Regions from separate parts of the Vreelandella sp. H-I2 genome, predicted to be linked through region 4. Evidence: predicted binding sites of a transcription regulator. Region 4 holds the regulator's gene; each other region holds the start of a gene.

Region 1 (5,911 bases), on a different contig from region 4:
TGACTTCTACTACAAAATTGATAGTATACGCATCGTCTTAGCGGATGTGGTGGAATTGGTAGACACGCTAGATTTAGGTTCTAGTGCCGTAAGGTGTGGGAGTTCGAGTCTCCCCATCCGCACCAATTACTTGTTATATTTCAATCTCTTAACTTTATCCCCTTCCCTGATTTAGTCACCATACAGCCTGTTTTGGGCATAATATGGTCAGCTTTTTGGTCCGTTTTTTTATCCTTCAGTATACTCCCTCCAGCTTGTCTAATTGATCCAATCATTTCAATTTCTACTTGAAACGAATATTCGCTGAAGCTTTTTATCGATTGTTGCTTATATTAATTGGCATTCTATCTGATTGCATTCGCCCCCATCTGCCTGATCCCAAGCTCCCATGCAGCGAGTCAAGCAACAGTATTTTTGGAATCCCTCCAGCTAGCTCATCCTGACCGTGCATGTGATTCACGCGCGTTCTATTTTCTTTTGTCTGTGCTGGGACAAATGAACAATGAAAGTAATACTTTTGGCTTGCTTTCTTAAATTTTATTTGCAAACAAACATCTTGAAAGCTAAAAATGAAGGATACCTAAAATTTTTGTTCCGCTAATTTTGAGGAAACCTCACATGGCTCGGAAAGTATTTTATAGCTTTCATTTTCAGAACGATTATTGGAGAACATCACAAGTTAGGCAGATTGGTGCATTAGAGGGAAACCAGGTTTTAAGCTCAAATTCTTGGGAAGAAGTAAAGCAGAAAGGCGATTCAGCCATAAAAAAATGGATCGATGATAATCTAAAAGGTAAGTCATGTCTCATAGTTTTAGTTGGCGAAGACACTGCAGATAGAAAATACGTTAAATATGAAATACAAAAAGCATGGGAAATGAATAAAGGCATTGTCGGAATACGCATAGACAAGCTTCTTGATAATTCTTCATTGCAAGGCATTCCGGGCCCAAATCCATTTAATAGTTTTAATCTAGACGGAACACTCCTATCTCAAATCGTTAGGTTATATGATCCTAATGGCGCTGATAGCAAAGCAGCTTATAATTCAATTTCCTCTAATATTGAAGGCTGGGTTGAAGAGGCCATAAAAATCCGGAATAAATATTAAATATGAGTAACAAAGATCGCTTTTTAAAAGACTTTTCCAGAGCAGTATCTGATGATGCTGCTGCAGTTTTTGTTGGTGCCGGCGTATCTATGGGCGCCGGCTACCCTTCATGGAAAGAACTTTTACAAGAAATAGGTGATGAACTAGAAGTCAATACTAATGATGTATACGATTTAGCAGCACTTGCACAATGGAGTGTATCAAATTCAGTAGGTAGAACTCGAATAAACACCGTTATAAGGGATCATATTGATATAGACCACCCTATACCTGACGTGTTGCACTCCCTGGCACGCCTCCCAATCAGAAATATATGGACAACTAATTATGACAAATTAATAGAGAGGTCTTACTCAGAAATAAATAGACCAGTAGATGCTATTTCTACTACTGATCAATTAGCTTTAAGGCCTAAACCGGGTGCGGTAAGATTATTTAAAATGCATGGTTCAATTGACAATATTGAACAAGTTGTAATATCAACAGATGACTATGAACTTTATAAATTGAAAAGAGGAGCATTCTTACCACTTTTACATGCGCACATGAGCAGCTTCTCAATGTTATTCATGGGCTTAAGTTTTACTGATCCTAACATCAAGCATGTGCTTTCATTAATTAGAGAAAATTTTGCTGATTCTCCTCCCGAGCATTTCGCTATAGTTCGCCCACCTCAAAAAAATGATTATGAATATGAAAATGAGTTCAATGCTCGGTTAACTCAGCATAAATATTGGGCTAAAGACTTAAAGAGATATGGGTTATTGGTAGTTGAAATTGATGATTATAGCGAAATAGATGGCATAATGTATCAAATCGAGAGACGTGTAGCTAGCCAAAGAATTTGGATAAGTGGCAGTTGTCCAACTAATGATTTTGACAATGAAAAACAAAAGTACATTTCACAGGTTAGCAGCGAAATAGGTACTGAACTTGGTAAAAAAGGTCTCTCTCTTGTTACTGGATTCGGTCTTACTGTTGGCTCTGCTTCGATGGCTGGCTTCTTACAAGCTCTACAAAAGAAAGGGATCTGGGATTTAGAACGCAGGCTCATAGCTCGCCCTTTTCCTCAACCCCTTTTGGGCTCTGAACCAAACAGATCTCAGTGGACTATGCTCAGGAAGGAGATGGCTCGTTTATCAGGGGTCGTCATCGTAATAGGGGGGATGAAGCTAGAGGACGGTCAAATTGTAATTGCAACAGGTGTCATTGAAGAGATTCAACTTGCTAAGGAACAAGATGCATTCATATTACCAATTGGTTCCACAGGTGGTGCTGCAGAGAAAATAGCGAAAACTCTAATAGAAGACCGCTCTTACCCGCATATACCTAGCAAAGCGGATCTAAAAGAGCTATTAAAAGACATCACTCCTAATGCAATAGCGATAAAGATTATAGATATACTAAATAAAAAAGGGTTTCTAGGCCAGAAATGAAACGACAACTTAAGATAGAAAATGATTCTTATAATTAGGTTAATAAGAATTAAATATATTGTTAACTTCAAGTCTATGCCCATACTCGTTTAGTGATGAAAAGTTTAAGCCGGATTTATCAACTCCTCCCCTTGCCCCTCAGCCGGCTTATTGACTGCCGTGCTCACAGGCCAATGCTCAATCAGATCGGCATTGATGTGATGAACTAGGCTGCGAATGGCTTCCCGATCGGTCACATCAGGTGCCAGCCAGTGCTCCAAACTATCGTCATCCAGTATCAGTGGCATGCGGTCATGCACCTCTGCAGCACTCCCCCTCCCGGGCTCGGTGACAATCGCACAGCCCATGCTGCCATCATCACGCTCGGCGAAGATGCCGGCAAAGAACAGCGGTTCTCGATCCTTGCGGCAGATGTAATGCGGCTGTTTGGGCTTTGAATCCTTGATCCACTCATACCAGCCGTCTGCAGGTATCAGACATCGATACTTTGCAAATGCGTTTTTGAAGTAGCCGTTGGTCGCCACCGTCTCTACCCGGGCATTGATGGGCTGGTTACCATTGCCTTTTGCCCACTTCGGGCGATACCCCCACCACATCTCACCAACGATTGGCGCCTCGTTTTCTGAGACCTGATGAATCGCAGCAATCCATGTACCTGGTGCCACGTTATAGCGGGGTGCTGGCTGGCGTTCAGGCATAGTGGCACCGACCACGTTGGCCAGCTTATCTAGCGGGGTGAATAAAGCGAATCGTCCACACATGCTTGAATGATAGCTGAAAAATAGCAATTCGCAGCAAGCGCTTACATATGTGTACTTGCAGTCAACGATACTGATCGCTTATCTTCCCTCCTTTATTACTGTATATATCACCAGTCATTTAAGGAGGCGCTTATGTCTAAATCATATGAGCAATTAGTTAAACGCGTGCAGAAAGAGATCGGTAGCCCAGGGGCGCAGTCAAAGCAGTGTGTCGAGATCCGCCGCCGGGAAGATGATAGCGCTGACGACTGGGCACAGATGCTAGAAGACTTGGGTACAGTTGAGAACGTTACGATGATCCCGCTGGATGATACCTCCGAGCACATTCGGCTGCGCTGGAACCCTGAGGAGAGCATGGCATGAGTATGCACCTCTCCATTTTGGGTCGCGTTGATACCACTGCCCCACCGCTTAAGCTGCCCCTTGCCGCCGGCGAGGTGCGCACCGGCTTCCCCTCCCCAGCTGATGACTATCTGGAAGCTGAGCTAGATCTCGTCGCTCATCTCATCCAGCATCCCAGCGCGACATATTTCTTGAGGGCAAAAGGCACGTCGATGATTGGGGTCGGTATTTATGATGGCGATCTACTCATTGTCGATCGCTCGCTTAAGCCCAAGCCAGGTCACATCATCATCATGAGTGTGGATGGAGAGCTAACTTGCAAGCGTTACGACATCATGGGCAACCGGCATTACCTATTCGCCGCCAATCCTGAGTTCCGACCGATACCCTTAGAGGGCCGTGAGTGCCAAGTGTGGGGCGTGGTCACGCATAACATTCATTCGTTGGCACCAGGGTTCTCGGTATGATTGCCCTAGTCGACTGCAATAATTTTTATGTGTCATGCGAGCGTGTATTTAATCCGAAGCTGGAAGGTCGCCCCGTTGGGGTGATGTCGAATAACGATGGCTGTGTTGTTGCCAGGTCAGCAGAAATTAAGCAGCTGGGTGTGCCAATGGGCATGCCGGCGCATCAAATCGACCCACATATCAGACGACAGTGCATTTTGCTGAGCTCAAACTACGCGCTTTACGGCGACATGAGCCGCCGCGTAACTGACGTACTTTCACAGCACACGCCGCATGTTGATGTTTATTCGATAGATGAATCGTTCCTATCCTTTGAAGGGTTCGAACCCGACTCCCTCGAGGAACGGTGCCAGGAAATGCGGCACCAGGTGCGCCGTGATACCGGCATACCGGTAAGCGTAGGTCTAAGCACCAGTAAAACACTCGCGAAAATTGCGAACCACCGCGCCAAGAAAGAACCCCACTTTAACGGCGTAGCCATTATGCATCCAGACAGCGACGATACTCGCGCCTTCCTCGAGCAACTTCCTGTCACGGAAATCTGGGGCGTCGCTGGCCGCAGTGCTGCCCGCCTACGCACGCTGGGAATAGAAAACGCCTGGCAGTTGCGGGAAGCCGCGCCCAAGCACCTCAGAAAGCATTTCAGCGTGGTGATGGAGCGCATCGTTTATGAACTCCGCGGTGAGGACTGCATCTCGCTCGATGATATGGACCAGCCGAAACAGCAGATCATGGTAAGCCGTAGTTTTGGACGCCTGACAAATAACAGAGCAGATCTTCACGAAGCGATTCGCGTCCACACTTCACGTGCTGGCGAGAAGCTACGTACGCAATCAGGCTTGGCTAGAGCCATTATGGTGTTTGTCCGAACGAACAAATTCAGGCAGGACCTGCCCAGCCACAACAAATCGCTAGTGGTACCGTTACCTCACCCGACTGACGACAGCCGAGAGTTAGTGAGAGCTGCCATTGCAGGGCTGGAGAGAATATTCAAGGAAGGGATCTGGTTCCAAAAATGCGGCGTAATGTTGATGGACCTCTGCGACCACGATAATGAGCAGCTAGGCCTACTGGCTGAGCCTGTGAGCGATGAACAGCGTGAACGCAATGAACGCCTAATGGCGACGATGGATAAGCTTAACAGAGAGCACGGCAAGAACACGGTGCGGTTGGGGATGCCGCGCAAGGTTAATGCGTGGGAATTGCGTTGTGAACATAGGACGCCTAGGTATACTACGAGGTGGGATGAATTAGCTGAGGTAAAGTCGTGAGGGGGCACTTACGGATAATCCCGCAAAACCATTTAAGGAATAGTTCTAATGAGTTCAGATATTGTTGTTGCTATCGTGTCAATAGTACCCGGCGCCTGTGCATTAATTTGGAATGTTTGGGATTACACTAAAGATAAAAAACCAAAATTAGAAATGATATGTCCATACAGCGCATTAATTACTGATGAAGACATCGACACTAAGCAGCATAAACAAGTTGTGTGCATACAAGCAAAGATAGCTAACTTTAGAAAAGCTCCCCTGGTACCTTACTGGCATACTTTAAAAGTCAGGGTGCTTACTACTGATGGCTGGAAAGATGACTGCAAAATAAACTCACATAGTACCCCACCTATCCTTACCAATCGCCATGTTCAGGTTGAGGGCTATGTCGGCCTAGGCCACATACCTTATTTCTCAATGCATGACATAACTCCGATAACACATGAATCTCCTTATGCTCGACTAATACCAATAACGGTTGATTCAATACCTAACTTGCATAACATCCGTGAAATTGAGTT
Region 2 (5,911 bases), 200 kb from region 4:
GGTATCTTTGTACTACTGATCCCCAACGCCATTACCCCGGCCCTGCTCTACCTTGGCGCTATTGTGGCTGGTTCGTTGGTGACGGGGTTAGGCTATGCGTTTATCAAACGTGATGCGGCACAGGTAGCACTCGCCACCTAACCGCTGCTACCAAAAAGAGAGGGCAGGCGAACATGCCTGTCCTTTTAAATACGTCGCTTTACGCATTTAATGCTTTGTCACGCCACTTATACCCTCTACTCTTTGTCATTTTTTATGTAGTATTTTTACATAACGCCTCTTTTGTATTTGATTACCACGTTCACTTATAACAAACGGATCGCTCTATGTTTCAGCTCACTCGTAGTGTTACCTGGCAGGCGCTTGACCGCCTGCGCGACAAGACCGCTAACGACCGCATTCGTGATTACTTCACCAATGATTCGCAGCGTTTTGAGAAAATGAGCTTACGGGTGGGCGGTCTGTTTCTTGACTACTCCAAGCACCACGTCTCCGACGAAGTGCTTTCCAAGCTGATTGAGCTAGCCGACCACTCGGCGCTGGTTCAGCGCCGAGCGCAGATGTTCTCCGGCGATATTATCAACGTGACGGAAAACCGTCCGGTACTGCATACCGCCCTGCGCCACTTAGGCGACGAGCCGGTCTATGTGGACGGTGAAGATGTCATGCCTGAGATCACCCGTACCCGTGAGCAGATAAAGCTATTCTCGGAAGCGGTGCGCAGCGGCGAGTGGAAAGGTTACAGCGGCAAACGCATTAAAGACGTGGTCAATATCGGTATTGGCGGCTCGGATCTTGGGCCCAATATGGCGGTTCGCGCGCTGCTCAAATACCGCCACCCGGAGCTGCACTTCCACTTCGTCTCCAACGTGGACGGTACGCATATTCAGAAGGTGCTCTCGCGCCTTGATCCGGCGACTACGCTGTTCATCGTCTCTACCAAGACCTTCTCTACCCAGGAGACACTGCTAAACGCCAAAACCGCACGGCGCTGGTTCCTGGAAAACGCTGGCGAAGACGCCGACGTGGGCGCGCACTTTATCGCTGCTTCCACCAACCGCAAGGCAGCGATGGAGTTCGGCATTCGCGAAGAGAATGTGTTCGAGTTCTGGGCCTGGGTGGGCGGTCGCTACTCCATGTGGTCGTCCATCGGGCTGCCGATTGCGCTTTCGATCGGTTTTGAAGGCTTTATCGAGCTGCTGGAAGGCGCTCATGAAATGGATAACCATTTCATCAACGCGCCCTTCTCGCAAAATATGCCGGTGCTGATGGCGCTGATTGGTATTTGGTACATCAACTTTATTGGCGCCGAGACCCACGCCATCGTGCCCTACGACCAAGCGCTGAACCAACTGCCATCATTCCTTCAGCAGCTGGATATGGAGTCCAACGGTAAATCGGTGGATATTTTCGGCCACCCGGTGAACTACAAAACCGGCCCGATTGTGTGGGGGCAAACCGGCTCCAACGGCCAGCACGCCTTCTTCCAGCTACTCCACCAGGGCACCCGCTACGTGCCGATTGATTTTATTGCCTCTCTCAAGCCCGAGCCCGGCGTGGAAGACCACCACTTCGCTCTGCTGACCAATATGCTCGCCCAGGCCAATGCCTTTATGGAAGGCAGCCAAGGGGATGGCAAAGAACTCAGCCAACACGACCCCTACAGCTGTCCCGGCAACCGCCCTTCCAGCACCTTATTGCTGGACGAATTAACGCCAAAAAACCTGGGAGCGCTGATCGCGCTCTACGAGCACAAGGTGTTTGTTCAAGGGGTGATCTGGAACATCAACTCCTTTGACCAGTGGGGCGTGCAGCTCGGCAAGCGCATCGCTGGCGAAATCAGCGAGCGCATCGACACCAACGCCGCCGATTTCGACGCCTCCACTCAAGGCCTGCTGGAATTGGTTCGTGCTCACTTCCCTAATGGCGGTAGCGGCGAAAAGGAAAGCGCCTCAGGGAGTGCCGATAAGAAGCCTGCGAAGAAGAAGCGCTAGGCTAGGTTGGTAAACGGGTAGAAAAACGAACGCCTTGGTTTGAGAAAACCAGGGCGTTTATTCTTGCCCCTATACGGTAAGCTCCATAACATCAACGAACTAGAAAGTCAGAAAGGTGATTAACCATCATATTGAAGCCTCATTCGGAATCAGTTCCAAGAGATCGGTGACGCCAATATCAATACCGGCCTGGGAGAACAAGGTACTTAACTGTCCGCGGTGGTGGGTTTGGTGATTGAAGAAGTGAACGATCAGGCTTGAGTAGCGGCGTTTTGAGGCCACTCCTTTTGTGTTGTGATAACTCAGCGTGGTACTCAAATCGTCGTCTGTCAGCGCCGCTACCCAGTTAATAATCACGGTATCGAGCCATTGGCGATGCGCTTTCAATCCCTTCAAGTCATCAAAGAGAATCTGGTCAAGACGAGCTGGCGTAGGTAGTGCCACCATTACCTCAAGCGTCCTTGCGGAAGAAGAGGCGTGTGTTGCAAATCGTTTGAGCCAAATCGTGTCGGCTACCGCGATGTGGTTCAGTGTGCCAAAAATCGAGCCGAAGAACGCGCCACGCTCTTCAGTCAGTTCAGAGGCGCTCAGCTTACCGGCGGCATTATAGAGTTTAGCGTTCATCCACTGGTTATAAGTGGCTAACTGTTCGAAGTGTTGTTGAAGTGTCATGAGTTAAGACCTTTCCTTGTCAAAAGCAGCACCCGTTTAGAACGTTTGAAATACAGGCGAAGAACGGCGTTACCGCCCACCTGCGACATCAATAAATGACCCCGTTACATAAGAGGCTTCTTCCGACAGCAGCCAAGCGATGGTATTAGCCACTTCGTCAGCGCTACCGCCACGCTGCATAGGAATTTGGGGAGCCAAACGATCAACCCGTCCTGGCTCGCCACCATCGGCATGCATATCAGTGTAGATAAAACCGGGACGAACGGCGTTAACACGAATCCCCGAACCCGCCACTTCACGAGACAACCCCTTTGTTAGGGTGTCCATGGCACCTTTCGATGCAGCGTAGTCGACATATTCGAAGGGCGAGCCTGTTTGCGAGGCAAGCGATGAGACATTGACGATGGCACTACCTGCAGGAAAGCGTCTGGCGGCTTCTCTGGAGCAAAGAAAACAGCTGACCACGTTGCTATTAAGCACTTGGTTGAAGCGCTCAAGGTCGATGTCGACCAGCTTGGATTGGGTAAATAGTATGCCTGCATTGTTGACTAAGTGGGTCACACCGCCAAAGCGCTCCTCTGCGGCATCAAACAGTCGGATAACGTCTGTTTCACTGCTGACATCCGCTTGGTAAGCAAATGCTCGACCGCCTTCACTTATAATGGAATCAACCACGTTACTTGCGCGTGCTTTGTTAGCAAGATAGTTAACGCACACTGCATAGCCTTTGGAGCCAAGCAGCATAGATGTCGCTGCCCCAATACCTCGGCTTCCTCCCGTCACAATAACTACTTTCGACATGGTGCCTCCTCGTTATTTTTGATACCTAACCCACCTAGCACATTAACCCGGTGATAGTGGCTTGGGTAGCTGTACCATGCCACCCAGCCTAGTTCAGTCATTTACTTGCTCTTGATTTCTTGCCATCTCACAACTACTGTATATAAAACCACTATAAAAGGTGAACCATGGCATCTCTTGGCCCACCAAGTTCCTATAAGGGTCGCGGGGCAACGTACGACCCGCACAATCGTTTTGCGCCTACCCATAGCGTGGCAGAAGATGATGGCTGGTGGCGGGAAGAAGCATCTACGACCCTCGCCACCGAGGTGCGCGAGGAAGTAAGCAAAAGCGCACTGTCGTGGAATAAATCGCCGGATTTGCCCTTTGACCGCTCGCTAAATCCTTATCGCGGCTGTGAGCATGGCTGCGTTTACTGCTTTGCTCGCCCTTCCCACGCTTATTGGGATTTATCGCCCGGGCTAGATTTTGAAACCAAGCTAATTGCCCGTAGTGGGTTGGTGGAGCGATTAACGGAGGAGCTGTGTCACCCTAACTATGTATGCCGCCCGATCAATCTTTCCGGCAATACCGACTGCTACCAGCCGTTAGAGGCTACCTACCAAACCACTCGCCGGCTGCTGGAATTGCTGCTGGAGTGCCGCCATCCGGTCACGCTGGTCACCAAAAGCACTCTAGTGCTGCGCGATTTAGAACTGCTGGCGGAAATGGCCGAGCACCGTTTGGTGCGGGTATTTGTTAGCCTGACCAGCCTAGACGCCAATTTAAAGCGCACGCTAGAACCAAGGGCGGCGTCGCCTCAGGCGCGCTTACGAGCCATCCGTGAACTGAATACCGCAAGTATTCCAGTGGGCACCCTGATTTCACCGGTGATTCCAGGGCTGACCGATCATGAAATTGAAAAACTGCTCGAAGCCGCCAGCCGAGCAGGGGCACGAACGGCAGCCTGGATGTTGCTGCGCTTACCTTATGAAGTAGCGCCGCTGTTTGAGGCGTGGCTGGAAGCCCACTACCCGGAGCGCGCGGCGAAAGTGATGAGCCTAATGCGTCAGTGCCGTGGCGGTAAGGCGTACGATGCCAAGTTTGGCAAGCGCTTTCGCGGTGAAGGAGTATTTGCCGATTTAATTGCGCAACGCTTTGCCCGCGCCAGCCGCCAATGGAACATGCAGGATCGCACTGAGCAGGGTTTAAACACACGCGATTTCCGGCCACCACGCGCGCAGAGAGATTTATTCCTTTAAGCTAAGCCGCAACGTTAATTCATTTATTACAAAGGAATCCGAATGACCGCGCTTAGCAAAACCAAGTCGAGCTTTTACCGACGTTTATATGTTGCCCATTTGATCGAACAAGGTGTTACCAGCGTGCCTGCATTAATCGAAGCCACAGGTATGCCACGGCGCACCGCCCAGGACACAATTGCGTCCTTGGCCGAGTTGGATATTGAGTGCGTGTTCACTAAAGATGACGGCGAACGCCATAATATTGGCCGCTACCAGATACGCGACTGGGGAGCGATAGACCCACGTTGGGTAGCCACACACGCCGAGCAACTTAAGCAAGCGCTTGGCTATGCTATTTAGTTAGTCGTTTTCATCCGGCTCCGCCCAAGCCAGCCGCGCAGCATTGAGGGTCACCGTCAGCGAGCTTGCTGCCATGGCGAGTACCGCTACTAACGGGGGTATCGCCATCAGCACCACCAACCCCAAGGCCAAAGTATTGTAGAGCGCCGAAAAGAACAGATTCTGCACCATGATGCGCCGCGTGCGCTTGGCGATACTAAGCAATCGCACCACGCCACTTATGCCGGGCGTCATTAGCTGTGCGGAAGCGCCTTCCCGGGCGGCCTCGCTGGCACTCAGTGGCGCAATACCCACATCAGCTGCGGCCAAGCTCAACGTATCATTCAAGCCGTCACCCACGAAGAGCGTTGGCGATGGCAGCGCCTGCAGCAGCCGCGCTTTGGCTTCAGGCGAGCGTTGGGCATAGCAAGCGTCTCGCGTAAGCCCTACCCGCTCACCTAACCAGTTTACTGCGCCCTGGCGGTCGCCACTGATCATGGCGACCACATAACCTGACTCAAGGAGGCGCTTTACGCTAGTTGCAGCATCAGCCACGGGTTGATCGGTGAGATAGAACGTAGCCAGCCAGCCCGCTTTGTCAGCCAACATCACCTGAGAAGCAAACGCCATCGCGGGGTCTTCTGCTTGGGATGGCAACACAATCTGCTGTCGATTTAGCCAATTAGCGCTGCCTAGCGTTAGCCACTCGCCGCTATTTAACCGTACACGGCGCCCTTCCCCGGGCGATTCATTTACTTCTATGTTTTGCTCGGGGTTTTGCCCGGGGTTTTGCTCAGGGTGCTGATAACGTTCATCGCTCGACCAGCGTGCCAACGCGTGGGCTAACGGGTGTTCACTTCCAGCAACGGCAGCGCTGAGCTT
Region 3 (5,911 bases), on a different contig from region 4:
CCTTGAAAGCGGTGAGATCATTGAGTTTGTTGATGAAATCATCGAGCGTCGTCAGCAGGAGATCGCTGAAGAGCACGGCTATGAATTAGTTGATCATGCACTGGTGCTTTATGTGCGTCCACGTGGATCAGATGTGACACGCCAAGACAGCGGGCCGACGAATAGAAAATAATGTTCGTGGGTCGACACAGTAGCCGTGGATAAGACGTATAAGCGCTCCTAGTCTACTTGGCAAATTCGCTATTAATGGAATTCGCCAAGTAGGCAGGGGCGTTTTGTTGTGCTGGATATAATTGTGCTGGATATAATTGTGCTGGATATAGTTGGGCTGTTGTAACTGCGATATCGCAGTTCTCGCTTATCAATGTGGCGGGCGTTGGCTAGCGTGCAGCATTTCGCGTGCGTGGGCGAGGGTTTGGTCAGACAGCGTCACACCCCCCAGCATACGTGCCAGTTCGCTGATGCGGCCCTGTTCGTCGAGTAGCGCCATTTGGGTCAGTGTTGTATCGCGTTTGGCCTGTTTCTCAATATGCAGGTGCTGATGCGCCTGTGCTGCTACTTGGGGTAGGTGGGTCACGGTCATCACCTGACCGTTTTCACCTAGCTTACGTAGCAATTGACCTACAATTTCGGCAGTGGCGCCGGATATACCCACATCCACTTCGTCAAATACCAAGCTGGGTACCGTCGAATGGGTTGCTGCGACGACTTGAATCGCTAGGCTGATCCGCGACAACTCGCCGCCGGAAGCGACTTTGGTTAGCGGTCGGGCCGGCTGGCCGGGGTTGGCGCTAATTAAGAACTGCACACGATCAAGCCCTTCAGGGCTCGGCGCCTCTTTCGCGGTGACCTCCACTTCAAAGCGCGCTTTACCCATGGCTAAAAAGCCCAACTGTTGCTGTACCTCTTTGCCCAAGCGAAGCGCGGCTTTTTGGCGGCCCTCGCTAAGCTTTTTCGCCTCTTGGCGGTAGCTTTCGCGTAGCTCAACGACCCGTGCACTGAGAGCCTCCAGATCATTGCCACCTTCTTCTAACTGCGCAACTTCCCGTTGCAAATTGGCATGTAGGGCGCATAGCTCTTCAGGGGCAATATGATGTTTGCGAGCAATTCGATGTACATCGGCCATTCTCTCTTCAACCCACGCTAGCCTTTCAGGGTCTAATTCGGTCGTGCTGGCGAGGCGGTTGAGTTCGCTGGCGGCCTCTTCCACTTGAATGCGAGCATCGCTCAGCATAGCCAGTGTATTCGCCAAGGTGCCTTTGTCACTGCCCGGCAGTGCGCTTAAGTGAGTGAAGGCCTGATTCAGTAATGACAATGCACCCCCTTCATCGCTGGCGCAGCAGTCAGCGGCAAACTGAGTCTCGCGTAAGGTCTCTTCCGCATGGGCGAGCGTGTGTTGCTCTTCCTCTAGTGTGGCTAATTCGCCTTCTGCTAAGCCGAGTTGATCCAGCTCTTCAACCTGGTAGCGAAGCAGTTGGCGTTTGGCCTCAACTTCGCTGCCTTCTTCGCTTAGCTTCTTCAGCTGACGACGGGCATTACGCCACTCGCGGAACGTTTCAGCTAGTTGGGTAGTGGCATCGTTCAGGCCTGCGTAATCATCCAACAGCGCAAGATGGGTCTCTTCGCGCATTAAGGCGTGGTGGGCATGCTGGCCATGAATTTGAATCAGCTGCTCGCCGAGAGATTTGAGATCCGAGATAGTCGCAGGGTGGCCATTAATCCATGCTTTGGAGCGACCATTGGCAGTAACGACACGGCGCAGCAAGCACTCCTCAGACGGGAGCTCGCGGGATGTTAGCCACTCGACGGCAGCGGGCAGGTGCTGGATGTCGAAACGTGCAGAGAGGTCCGTGCGCTCTCGCCCATGACGGACGCTACCCGCATCGGCGCGCTCACCCAGGCATAACCCGAGGGCGCCTAGCAGGATGGATTTGCCTGCTCCGGTCTCCCCGGTAATGGCCGTCATGCCGCCGGATAAATCGAGTTCTAAATGATCAACAATAGCGAAATCTTGAATAGCAAGCTGAGTAAGCATGGCGCCTCCCAAGGCGGAACAGCATAGGAGCTGGGTACTTATCCAATAGTTGTTGATTTATACAGTAGTTAATAACTCACTTCAATGCACCTCTTGAGATGGAATTTATGGCCCCCATATAGCGTGCATGATCAATTAAAGCGAGTAGCTAACGGCTTACTTCTTTGCGCGCAGCCCGCGTGGTAGCGCACTACTTGTTATTTAGGAGCACAACATGGCGAAAGAACCGCAAACACCAATGGATGATGAGTTGGCCCGCCACGAGCAAGAAGCCGAGGGCGCCGAACAAGCGGCTGAGAAAGTGGCCGAAGAGCGCTTGATGGAAGGCGAGCTAGAAGGGTTGATCAATGATGAAGAGCCGTTAGAAGGCAATGTCGACAACCCTGAAGCGGAAATGCTGGCTGCCCAAGTAGGCGAGTTAGAGCAGAGCTTGGCCGACGCCAAGGATCAAGCCCTGCGCGCCGCAGCGGAAGCACAAAACGTGCGTCGCCGTGCGGAGCAGGAAGCTGAGAAAGCTCGCAAGTTCGCGCTTGAGAAGTTTGTGAAAGAACTACTGCCGGTGGTGGATAGCCTGGAAAAAGCACTTGAGACAATGGAAGAGGGCGCCTCCGAAGTTCACCGCGAAGGCGTTTCCATGACGTTGAAAATGCAGCTGGATGTGCTCAATAAATTCGGCGTCGAAAGCATCGAGCCTCACGGCGAGCCTTTCGATCCGCAGGTGCACGAAGCAATGACCATGGTGCCTAACCCAGACCTTGATCCGAATACCGTGATGGATGTTATGCAGAAGGGCTATTTGCTCAATGGACGCCTAGTGCGCCCGGCCATGGTAGTGGTCAGTCAAAAAGCCAATTAAGCCACTGGCTGCACAGGGAGTGAAAAAAGCCCTTGAAATGTCAGCGGCGGCCCCCAAATAAAGGGCAACCCCGCGGGGAAACCCGCAACTGAGTTTTAAAAAAATCAGTTCTAAAACTTAATTTTCAGTTTTGTAACAATCGAATTCGAGGTATTGCTATGGGACGTATAATTGGTATTGACCTGGGCACCACTAACTCTTGTGTGGCTGTGCTCGATGGTGACAGTGCTAAAGTTATTGAAAACGCCGAGGGTGGCCGTACGACACCTTCTATCATCGCGTATACCGATGATGGCGAAACGCTGGTCGGTCAGGCGGCCAAGCGCCAAGCCGTCACCAATCCAGAAAACACCTTGTATGCTATCAAGCGTCTGATTGGCCGCCGCTTTAAAGACGACGTTGTTCAGAAAGACATTAAGATGGTGCCGTACAAGATCACCGAAGCCGATAACGGTGATGCCTGGGTTGAAGTAAAAGGCAAAAAAATGGCACCGCCGCAGGTTAGCGCGGAAGTGCTGAAGAAAATGAAGAAGACAGCCGAAGACTACTTGGGTGAAACAGTCACCGAAGCGGTCATCACTGTGCCGGCCTACTTCAACGACAGCCAGCGTCAGGCCACCAAAGATGCTGGCCGCATCGCTGGTCTAGACGTTAAGCGCATTATCAACGAGCCGACCGCTGCCGCACTGGCTTACGGTATGGACAAATCGCGCGGCGACAAAACCATCGCGGTTTACGACCTGGGTGGCGGTACCTTCGATATCTCAATCATCGAAATTGCCGATGTCGACGGCGAAACCCAGTTTGAAGTGTTGGCCACCAACGGCGACACCTTCTTGGGTGGTGAAGATTTCGACTTGGCATTGATCAACTACTTGGTTGACCAGTTCAAGTCTGACAGCGGTATTGATCTTTCTGGCGACAACCTTGCCATGCAGCGTCTGAAAGAAGCTGCTGAGAAAGCCAAAATTGAGCTGTCCAGCGCTCAGCAGACCGACGTGAACCTGCCCTATATCACTGCCGACAATACTGGCCCGAAACACCTTAACGTTAAGGTGACACGCGCCAAGCTTGAGTCGCTGGTAGAAGAGCTGGTTCAGCGCTCGCTCGAGCCGTGCAAAATGGCCCTGAAAGATGCTGGCCTGTCCGCTTCTGAAATCGATGAAGTGATCCTGGTCGGTGGCCAGACTCGCATGCCGATGGTGCAGAAGAAAGCGGCTGACTTCTTCGGTAAAGAAGCACGCAAAGACGTTAACCCGGACGAAGCGGTTGCCGTGGGTGCAGCGATCCAGGGCGGTGTACTGGGTGGCGACGTTAAAGACGTTCTGCTGCTCGACGTTACCCCGCTTACCCTGGGCATCGAAACCCTGGGTGGCGTAATGACGCCGCTGATCGAGAAGAACACCACCATCCCGACCAAGAAGACACAAACCTTCTCAACGGCGGATGACAACCAAACGGCGGTGACCATCCACGCTGTTCAGGGTGAACGTAAGCAAGTGTCGCAGAACAAGTCGCTGGGTCGTTTTGATCTTGCCGACATTCCGCCGGCACCGCGCGGCGTGCCTCAGATCGAAGTCGCGTTCGACTTGGATGCCAACGGTATCCTGAACGTATCGGCGAAAGACAAGGCTACCGGTAAAGAGCAGTCCATCGTCATCAAGGCCTCTAGCGGTTTGTCCGAGGAAGAAGTCGAGCAGATGGTGCGCGATGCCGAAGCGCACGCCGAAGAAGACAAAAAGTTCGAAGAGCTGGTACAGCTGCGTAACCAAGCCGATGGCATGATTCACGCCACACGTAAAACGTTGGAAGAAGCAGGCGACAAAGCGACTGACGACGAAAAACAGGCGATTGAAACAGCCATCAGTGAGCTGGAAGAAGCGGTTAAAGGCGACGACGTCGACAACATTCAGAAGAAACTGGATGCATTGACCGAAGCCTCTGGAAAGCTTGCTCAGAAGATGTACGCCGAGCAGGCAGAGGCTGCTCAGCAAGAGGGCGGCGAAGGTGCCGAGAGCACCGGCTCCAAGCCGGAAGAAGACGTGGTTGACGCAGAGTACGAAGAAGTCAACGACGAGCAGAAAAAGCAGTAACAACCTCTTTCTGCCAAGGAAAGCGGTGACGCGGGAGCTTACTCCCGCGTTGCTGTTTCCGCGGCCAAGACGCACGTGGCTAAATGCGTAGTTATAAATATGTAGCTAAATGTGCAGTTGAGTGCGTAGCTAACCAGGAGGCGTAGGGCCCATGTCCAAGCGCGATTATTACGAAGTCCTGGGTGTCGAAAAAGGGGCCGATCAGAAAGAGATCAAGAAGGCCTATCGCCGTCTGGCGCAAAAATTCCACCCTGATCGAAACCCGGACGATACCACCTCAGCGGAAAAATTCCGCGATGTGTCCGAAGCTTACGAAGTGCTGAGCGACAGCGAAAAACGCGCTGCTTATGACCAGTTCGGCCATGCAGGCGTTGATGGCCAAGGTGGCGGTGGTTTCGGCGGTGCTGGTGCTGGTGATTTCAGTGATATTTTCGGCGATGTATTTGGCGATATTTTTGGCGGAGGCGGTGGCCGGCGTCGTGGGCCCAATGCCCCGGCACGCGGTTCCGACCTGCGCTATAACCTAGAGCTGGATCTTGAGAACGCTGTTTCCGGTACCACAGTCGATATCCGTGTTCCACGGCATATCGAGTGTGACCGTTGCGATGGCGGTGGCGCTGAGCCGGGCTCTTCTAAAGAGACGTGTCCTACCTGTCATGGCCATGGTCAAGTGCGTATGCAGCAAGGCTTCTTCGCCGTGCAGCAAACGTGTCCGACCTGTCATGGTTCTGGCCAGCACATCAAAGTACCGTGCCATAAGTGTAATGGTGAAGGCCGCGTACGCGAGACGCGCACGCTGTCGGTCAAGATTCCGCCGGGTGTCGATACCGGTGACCGTATTCGCTTGAATGGCGAAGGCGAAAGCGGTGTGAACGGTGGCCCGCCTGGGGATCTGTACGTTCAGGTAGCCATCAAGCCGCACCATAT
Region 4 (5,911 bases):
ACACATAACGATCGGCGACTTTCAAGCTGCAATAGTCGGCTTTCAAGCCGGGCACTGCTTTGCGATCGTGTTGTTTATCGACCAATACAGCCGTGGTGACGCTGGCGGCTTGGGCTTCTTCACAGTAAGCCAAAATGGCCGCCAGTGTCGCGCCTTCGTCCAGGATATCGTCAACGATTACCACATGGCGGCCTGCCATGGGTACTTCTGGAGAAACACGCCAAAAAAGCTCACCCCCACGGAATTCATTGCGGTAACGCGTGGCATGTAGATAGTCCACTTCCAGCGGGAAGCCTAAACGGGTGAGCAAATGCCCTGTCGTAATCAAGCCACCATTCATTACACAATAAAAAACCGGCAGTTTATCGCCTAAATCACGAGTGATTGCTTCCGCCATGCGATCAAGAGCAAGTTCTACCTCTTGTTGAGAAATTAAACAGTCGGCGTTATCCATCAACTCACGCATTGAGTCTAGCGATTCTAACGCCTCTTTATCCAACTTTGACATCTACCAACTCCAGGGCGGGTTATAAACTGTATTTGCTACAATACGTGGCTAAATAGCGCTGGGGTTTGACTGGTTCGCCAGCGCTTCCAACTTAGCGTGAGCACGGCGCCAACGGCCCAGCGCACTCAGCGCGTCTAAATCAGGCCGCGCACGGCTATAGCGCAGTTTAGCGGGACGTTTGGTATCTATACCCTGGCACGCCAGCATCACTTCAAGCGCGGCAGCACGATCATTACATACCAACAGCATATCGCAGCCTGCCGCTAGCGCCGCTTGAGCGCGCGCTTTAGGATCGCCCGCTTCGTGGGCGCCCGCCATGCTTAAGTCGTCGGAAAACACACAGCCTTTGAACCCCAGCGATTCGCGCAACATACCGAGCCAATTAGGCGAAAAGCCTGCCGGGCGCTTATCGAAAGCACTGTAAATCACATGCGCAGGCATTACGCCTTCTAGCTGTGTGGCTAGCTGGGCAAAGGGTATCAGGTCATGCCGTTTAATAACCTCTAGCGGACGATCATCCACCGGCAGTGCGACGTGAGAGTCTGCGGCTACCCCACCGTGGCCAGGGAAGTGCTTACCCACCGCCGCCATACCTGCATCGTGTAGGCCCTGAACAAACGCGCTGCCCAATTGCGCCACGTGCTGGGGATCACTGCTAAAACTACGATCACCAATAACACTTGAGACACCGCTTTCAACATCCAGTACGGGAGCAAAACTTAAGTCCAACCCGCAGGCGGCCATTTCCATTCCCAATAACCACCCAGCATCTTTTGCTAACGACAAGCCATCTTCGGGATTGTCGCGATAGCGCTCGCCAATGCGCGCCATGGCAGGAAGACGGGTCAACCCTTCTTTAATACGCTGAACGCGTCCGCCCTCTTGATCGACTGCCAGCAGTAAATCAGCACGCACACGGCGAATATCGCTGCAGAGTTGGCGAACCTGATAGCCATTCTCGACATTACGGGCAAATAAAATAACGCCCCCTACCGTCGGTTCAAGTAGTAAGCGCTTTTCTGCAGCCGTCAATTTAGGGCCTTCAAGGTCCAGCATGACCGGGCCTAACGGTTGAGTCATCGTGATAGGTCCATTAAAAGGGGCGATGATTCTAGACGATCGTCTAGCAGAGTCAAAATCTGAGACACATTAACGGTTGTTACTGTCAGTCACAGCCTGGTTAGTCAAAACACTGCCGACCGCCATGCAACCAAACCGGGGTACCCGGCACTGCTAACGAAAAGATAGTCAGCAAATCACTGTTACGTAAACGGATACAGCCATGGGAAGCAGCAACACCCATCGGCTGATCAGGTGGCGTACCGTGCAGGTAGATATAGCGCCGTTGCGAGTCTACCTGGCCTCCGCGGTTCACTCCCCTTTCTAACCCGCAAAGCCACAAAATACGGGTTAAAATCCAGTCACGCCCTGGATAAATCTCGTCTAGCGCAGGTGAAAATACCTCGCCAGTCCAGCGTCGGCCCCGAAAAACGGCATTTTCCGGTCTATCAGCACCAATAGCGGCTCGTACATAGTGCCAACCATGGGGTGTTTTACCACTCCCATTTTGCTCTCCATTACCGGCGGCACCGGAAGATATCGCGTATTCATGAAGCACTTTCGCGCCCCACCAGCAGCGCATTAGCTGTTGAGTGGTATCAATCTCCAGCCAGATGTTTTCAGTTGGAGGTAGCTCAGCTAGCTTGGGCGTTCGCATGTTTTCCTTCTTCGAGGGCAGGAGGTAACGGTGCATTCATGGCAGCAACTACCACCGGACGCAACCGCCTTACTAAATCCCGCACAGTGACCTGCTCGTGATAATCCTTTTCCGCGATATCTCGCAATGCATCGAGGCCTGACAGGGTAAATATCACGGTACCAAGCATAAAGTGTAGTCGCCAAAAGCGTTCCGCGTCAGGCAGGTCTGGTGTCGCCTGACGCACAAGCTCCGTGAAACGGGCAAACACATCGCCATACTCTTGTTGAATATGGCGTCGAAGATGCCCTTGTGCTTGGCTGTAGGCCAGTCCAAGTAAGCGCATGAATACTTTGAGACTGTTGCGTTCAGCCGGCACAGCCAGAACGGTTGTTGCCATTGTTTCGAGTAACGTTTCAAGCGGCACAACGTGCCCTTTATGCTGGGCTTCAAGCTCATCAAGTGCCGTGTGAAAACGCACTGTAAAAGGATCTAGATAGCGAGAAAACACAGCCTGAATTAAGGCTTTCTTAGAGCCAAAATGGTAGTTCACGGCCGCCAAGTTGACGCGCGCTTTACTAGTGATGTTGCGCAGCGAGGTTTCAGCAAAACCACGCTCTGCAAACAGCACTTCAGCGGTATCGAGTATACGGGTCACCGTATCAGACTGAGCCATAGCGCTCTCCAGGGAAACAAGTGTTTAAAACATAGCAAAATACTATTCTATAAACTTGGCAGGCTCAACGCTTGATTTACTAATGAAATATGGCGTCTTGCATAAGAAAAAACTTAGTTTAAAACGATGACTAAAATTGCCCGGGTAGAGAAAATGAGGATTGACAGGCCATATACTGGACAGAGGAACATACTGTATACTTAACCACTTATCGATTAATTCGACATTTATCTTTGTTACTGTCAGTTCACTATCAATTTACAAATTATGGAGTCTGGTATGTCGCGTCCACTAACCGCTCGCCAACAGCATGTCTTTGATTTTATCGTTAAGACCATGGGCGAATTTGGCTACCCTCCTACGCGCGCCGAGATTGCTAAAGCGCTTGGCTTCCGTTCTCCTAATGCGGCTGAAGAACACCTGCGCGCACTTGAGCGCAAGGGGGTTATTCGTATTATCCGCAATACCTCTCGCGGCATCCGCCTGCCCAACCAAGAGCCCCAAGAAGCCCTGGATAGTGCCACCACGACCGTACCCTCCAATGTAGAGCCGCTGCCCACAGGCCTACCGGTGATTGGAGAAGTGGCGGCAGGCAGCCCTATACTGGCCGCCGAGCATATTGATCGCTACTGCCCATTACCACCAGAATACTTCACACCAAAAGCTGACTACCTACTGCGTGTACGTGGTTTATCAATGAAAGATATCGGCATCTTAGAAGGTGACTTGTTGGCAGTTCACCGCACCGAGCGGGTACGTGATGGACAGATCGTGGTTGCTCGTCTGGAGGATGAAGTGACCGTTAAACGCTTCAAACGCCAGGGGCATCAGGTAACCCTGTTTGCAGAAAATTCCGACTTTGCGCCAATCGAAATAGATCTGCGCTATCAGTCACTCGATATCGAAGGCGTCGGCGTCGGCGTCATTCGCGGTGGTAACGGGCAGGCGCTCGGCTAAAACTGGCGTTACTGCAGGTCGATATAGCGGTGGTCATTGAAAGTGGCCACCCAATCAGGATGGTAAACTAGCAGAATACTCAGCAGCATGCCGGTTAGTAGCGCCTCGGATGGCATTAATAGGGGTAGGAAGCGCGCATACTCCTGAGCCAAATAGACAGCATCAGGATCAGTACCCGCGACGACTATCAGCAACACTGCAGCTAACCCTCCTCCCAGCGTTGCCAGTGCAGAGCCGAAAAAGCCGCAGACAAATAGGAATACCATCAGATTATCCGGTAGGCGCCGATCTACCAACCGCCACACCGTGCCAATGATCGCAGCAGGCACTATTCCTGTGACAAGAATATTAGCTCCCAGCAGCATCCACTCATTGCGACCGATCAATACCATAGCAATATTAATAAGTACGTTACTGATCAGCGCTAGGGGCGCCTTAAACACAAGTGTCAGCAATACCGTAAAGACCAGATGTAACGTTAGCCAATCAACCGCCTGAGCACGCAGCTGCCACATCAGCACCACCGCCAGCGTCGCGCCTAGCCAACGGTGCTGAAGCGCGACGTCTCCCCTCAAGGCCTGCCACGGCCGCCGACTAATTACCCAAACAACAACTCCTAACGAGAGGAGCGAGGTGAGCAGCAGCATCCAGGGCGCTAATACACTTTGCGCAAATGACATGGTGGCCTCTCGGTTCAATAAGTATTAACTAAACACCACAGTTTTGTTGCCATGGACCAGTACCCGATCCTCTAAATGCCACCGCAATCCCCGAGCGAGTACCGCTTTCTCCACATCACGGCCGAAGCGTACTAAATCGGTGGGCGTATGACAGTGACTAACGCGATGAATATCCTGTTCGATGATAGGACCCGCGTCGAGTTCCTCCGTTACGTAGTGGCAGGTAGCTCCAATCAGTTTAACTCCCCTCTGGTAAGCCTGGTGATAAGGCTTAGCGCCAGCGAACGAGGGCAAGAAACTGTGATGAATATTAATTACTCGCCCCGCATAACGCGTGCATAATTCAGGTGGCAAAATTTGCATATAACGCGCCAACACGATGCAGTCAGCACGAGCATTGTCAATCTCAACCTGTACTTCCGCAAACGACGCCTGCTTGTTTTCAGGGTCAACCGGAACATGATGGTAGGGAATGCCATACCATTCTGTCAGTGAACGCATATCGTCATGGTTAGAGATAACACCGACAATATCGCAATCCAGCTCACCCGCTTGCCAGCGATAAAGTAGATCTACCAAGCAGTGCGACTCTCGCGACACCATTAGCACCACTCGTCGTCGCTTCTGGGTATCGACCAGTGACCACTGCATATTGAATTCGCTGGCCACCGGTTCAAATGCTACACGTAACGCTTCTACCGACATGCCCACGGAATCCGCCAATATTTCGTAACGCATAAAAAAACAGCCAGTTTCTAAATCTGAGTGCTGACTTGCTTCAGTAATGGACCCACCCTGCTGGGCAATGAAACTCGATACTCGCGCAACAATACCCACCCGATCAGGACAGGACACAACTAAACGATAATAATGAGACATGTGAGCTACTCTTGACTTGCTTCTAAGGTAATTATTACAAACCAGCGGCTTAGGATGTTAACCAGACTGCATAGTGTATCGGAAGGCCATGGATGATTGTTAGCCGCCCCTGCCTTCCCGTATAGTTAAGGCACTACTTTTTAGGCTTTTCATAACTAATGCATTCACCACGCGTTCAAATTCGTCCCCGTCGTCGTCCGCCGCTGCGCATGCTGCCGCTGGGGGGATGCGGTGAGATTGGTATGAATCTAACGCTATACGGCTATGACGATCACTGGATTGCCGTTGACTGCGGCATGATGATTCGCCAAGACCTCCCCGACTCGCCGCTCCAGGTGCCCAATGTTGATACACCGAAGGCACTGGGCATCGTGCCGAAAGCACTGTTTATCACTCATGGACATGAAGATCACATTGGGGCTGTTGCTTGGCTATGGCCGCTGTGGAACTGTCCCATTTATGCCACCCCTCTTGCGGCAGGGCTGTTACGGCTTAAATTTGCTGAACATCAACTC

Evidence for each region. Region 4 encodes LexA, which represses DNA repair genes until DNA is damaged. Its sites were predicted from a motif close to TACTGTNTANNTANACAGTA; they were not measured.
Region 1: the regulator LexA is predicted to act here: its motif matches at 3,404-3,423, upstream of ACUVOF_RS08725 (DUF1654 domain-containing protein).
Region 2: the regulator LexA is predicted to act here: its motif matches at 3,602-3,621, upstream of ACUVOF_RS18020 (PA0069 family radical SAM protein).
Region 3: the regulator LexA is predicted to act here: its motif matches at 2,083-2,102, upstream of recN (DNA repair protein RecN).

The regions. Positions count from the first base shown of each region.
Region 1 is NZ_JBRAMC010000003.1:187,211-193,121, reverse strand. It holds tRNA gene ACUVOF_RS08745 (tRNA-Leu) at 41-125, shown strand; gene ACUVOF_RS08740 (TIR domain-containing protein) at 619-1,110, shown strand; gene ACUVOF_RS08735 (SIR2 family protein) at 1,113-2,546, shown strand; gene ACUVOF_RS08730 (SOS response-associated peptidase) at 2,651-3,307, opposite strand; gene ACUVOF_RS08725 (DUF1654 domain-containing protein) at 3,440-3,670, shown strand; gene ACUVOF_RS08720 (LexA family protein) at 3,667-4,116, shown strand; gene ACUVOF_RS08715 (Y-family DNA polymerase) at 4,113-5,387, shown strand; gene ACUVOF_RS08710 (hypothetical protein) at 5,436-5,911, shown strand, end outside.
Region 2 is NZ_JBRAMC010000007.1:242,247-248,157, forward strand. It holds gene ACUVOF_RS18000 (PTS fructose-like transporter subunit IIB) at 1-141, shown strand, start outside; gene pgi (glucose-6-phosphate isomerase) at 327-1,994, shown strand; gene ACUVOF_RS18010 (DinB family protein) at 2,121-2,666, opposite strand; gene ACUVOF_RS18015 (SDR family oxidoreductase) at 2,736-3,467, opposite strand; gene ACUVOF_RS18020 (PA0069 family radical SAM protein) at 3,635-4,708, shown strand; gene ACUVOF_RS18025 (winged helix-turn-helix domain-containing protein) at 4,751-5,050, shown strand; gene ACUVOF_RS18030 (heavy metal translocating P-type ATPase) at 5,051-5,911, opposite strand, start outside.
Region 3 is NZ_JBRAMC010000006.1:280,651-286,561, forward strand. It holds gene fur (ferric iron uptake transcriptional regulator) at 1-172, shown strand, start outside; gene recN (DNA repair protein RecN) at 362-2,035, opposite strand; gene grpE (nucleotide exchange factor GrpE) at 2,250-2,891, shown strand; gene dnaK (molecular chaperone DnaK) at 3,050-4,984, shown strand; gene dnaJ (molecular chaperone DnaJ) at 5,136-5,911, shown strand, end outside.
Region 4 is NZ_JBRAMC010000007.1:38,416-44,326, forward strand. It holds gene ACUVOF_RS17015 (hypoxanthine-guanine phosphoribosyltransferase) at 1-508, opposite strand, end outside; gene nagZ (beta-N-acetylhexosaminidase) at 557-1,588, opposite strand; gene ACUVOF_RS17025 (L,D-transpeptidase family protein) at 1,689-2,225, opposite strand; gene ACUVOF_RS17030 (TetR/AcrR family transcriptional regulator) at 2,203-2,880, opposite strand; gene lexA (transcriptional repressor LexA) at 3,160-3,837, shown strand; gene ACUVOF_RS17040 (energy-coupling factor ABC transporter permease) at 3,846-4,517, opposite strand; gene purU (formyltetrahydrofolate deformylase) at 4,542-5,396, opposite strand; gene ACUVOF_RS17050 (ribonuclease J) at 5,639-5,911, shown strand, end outside.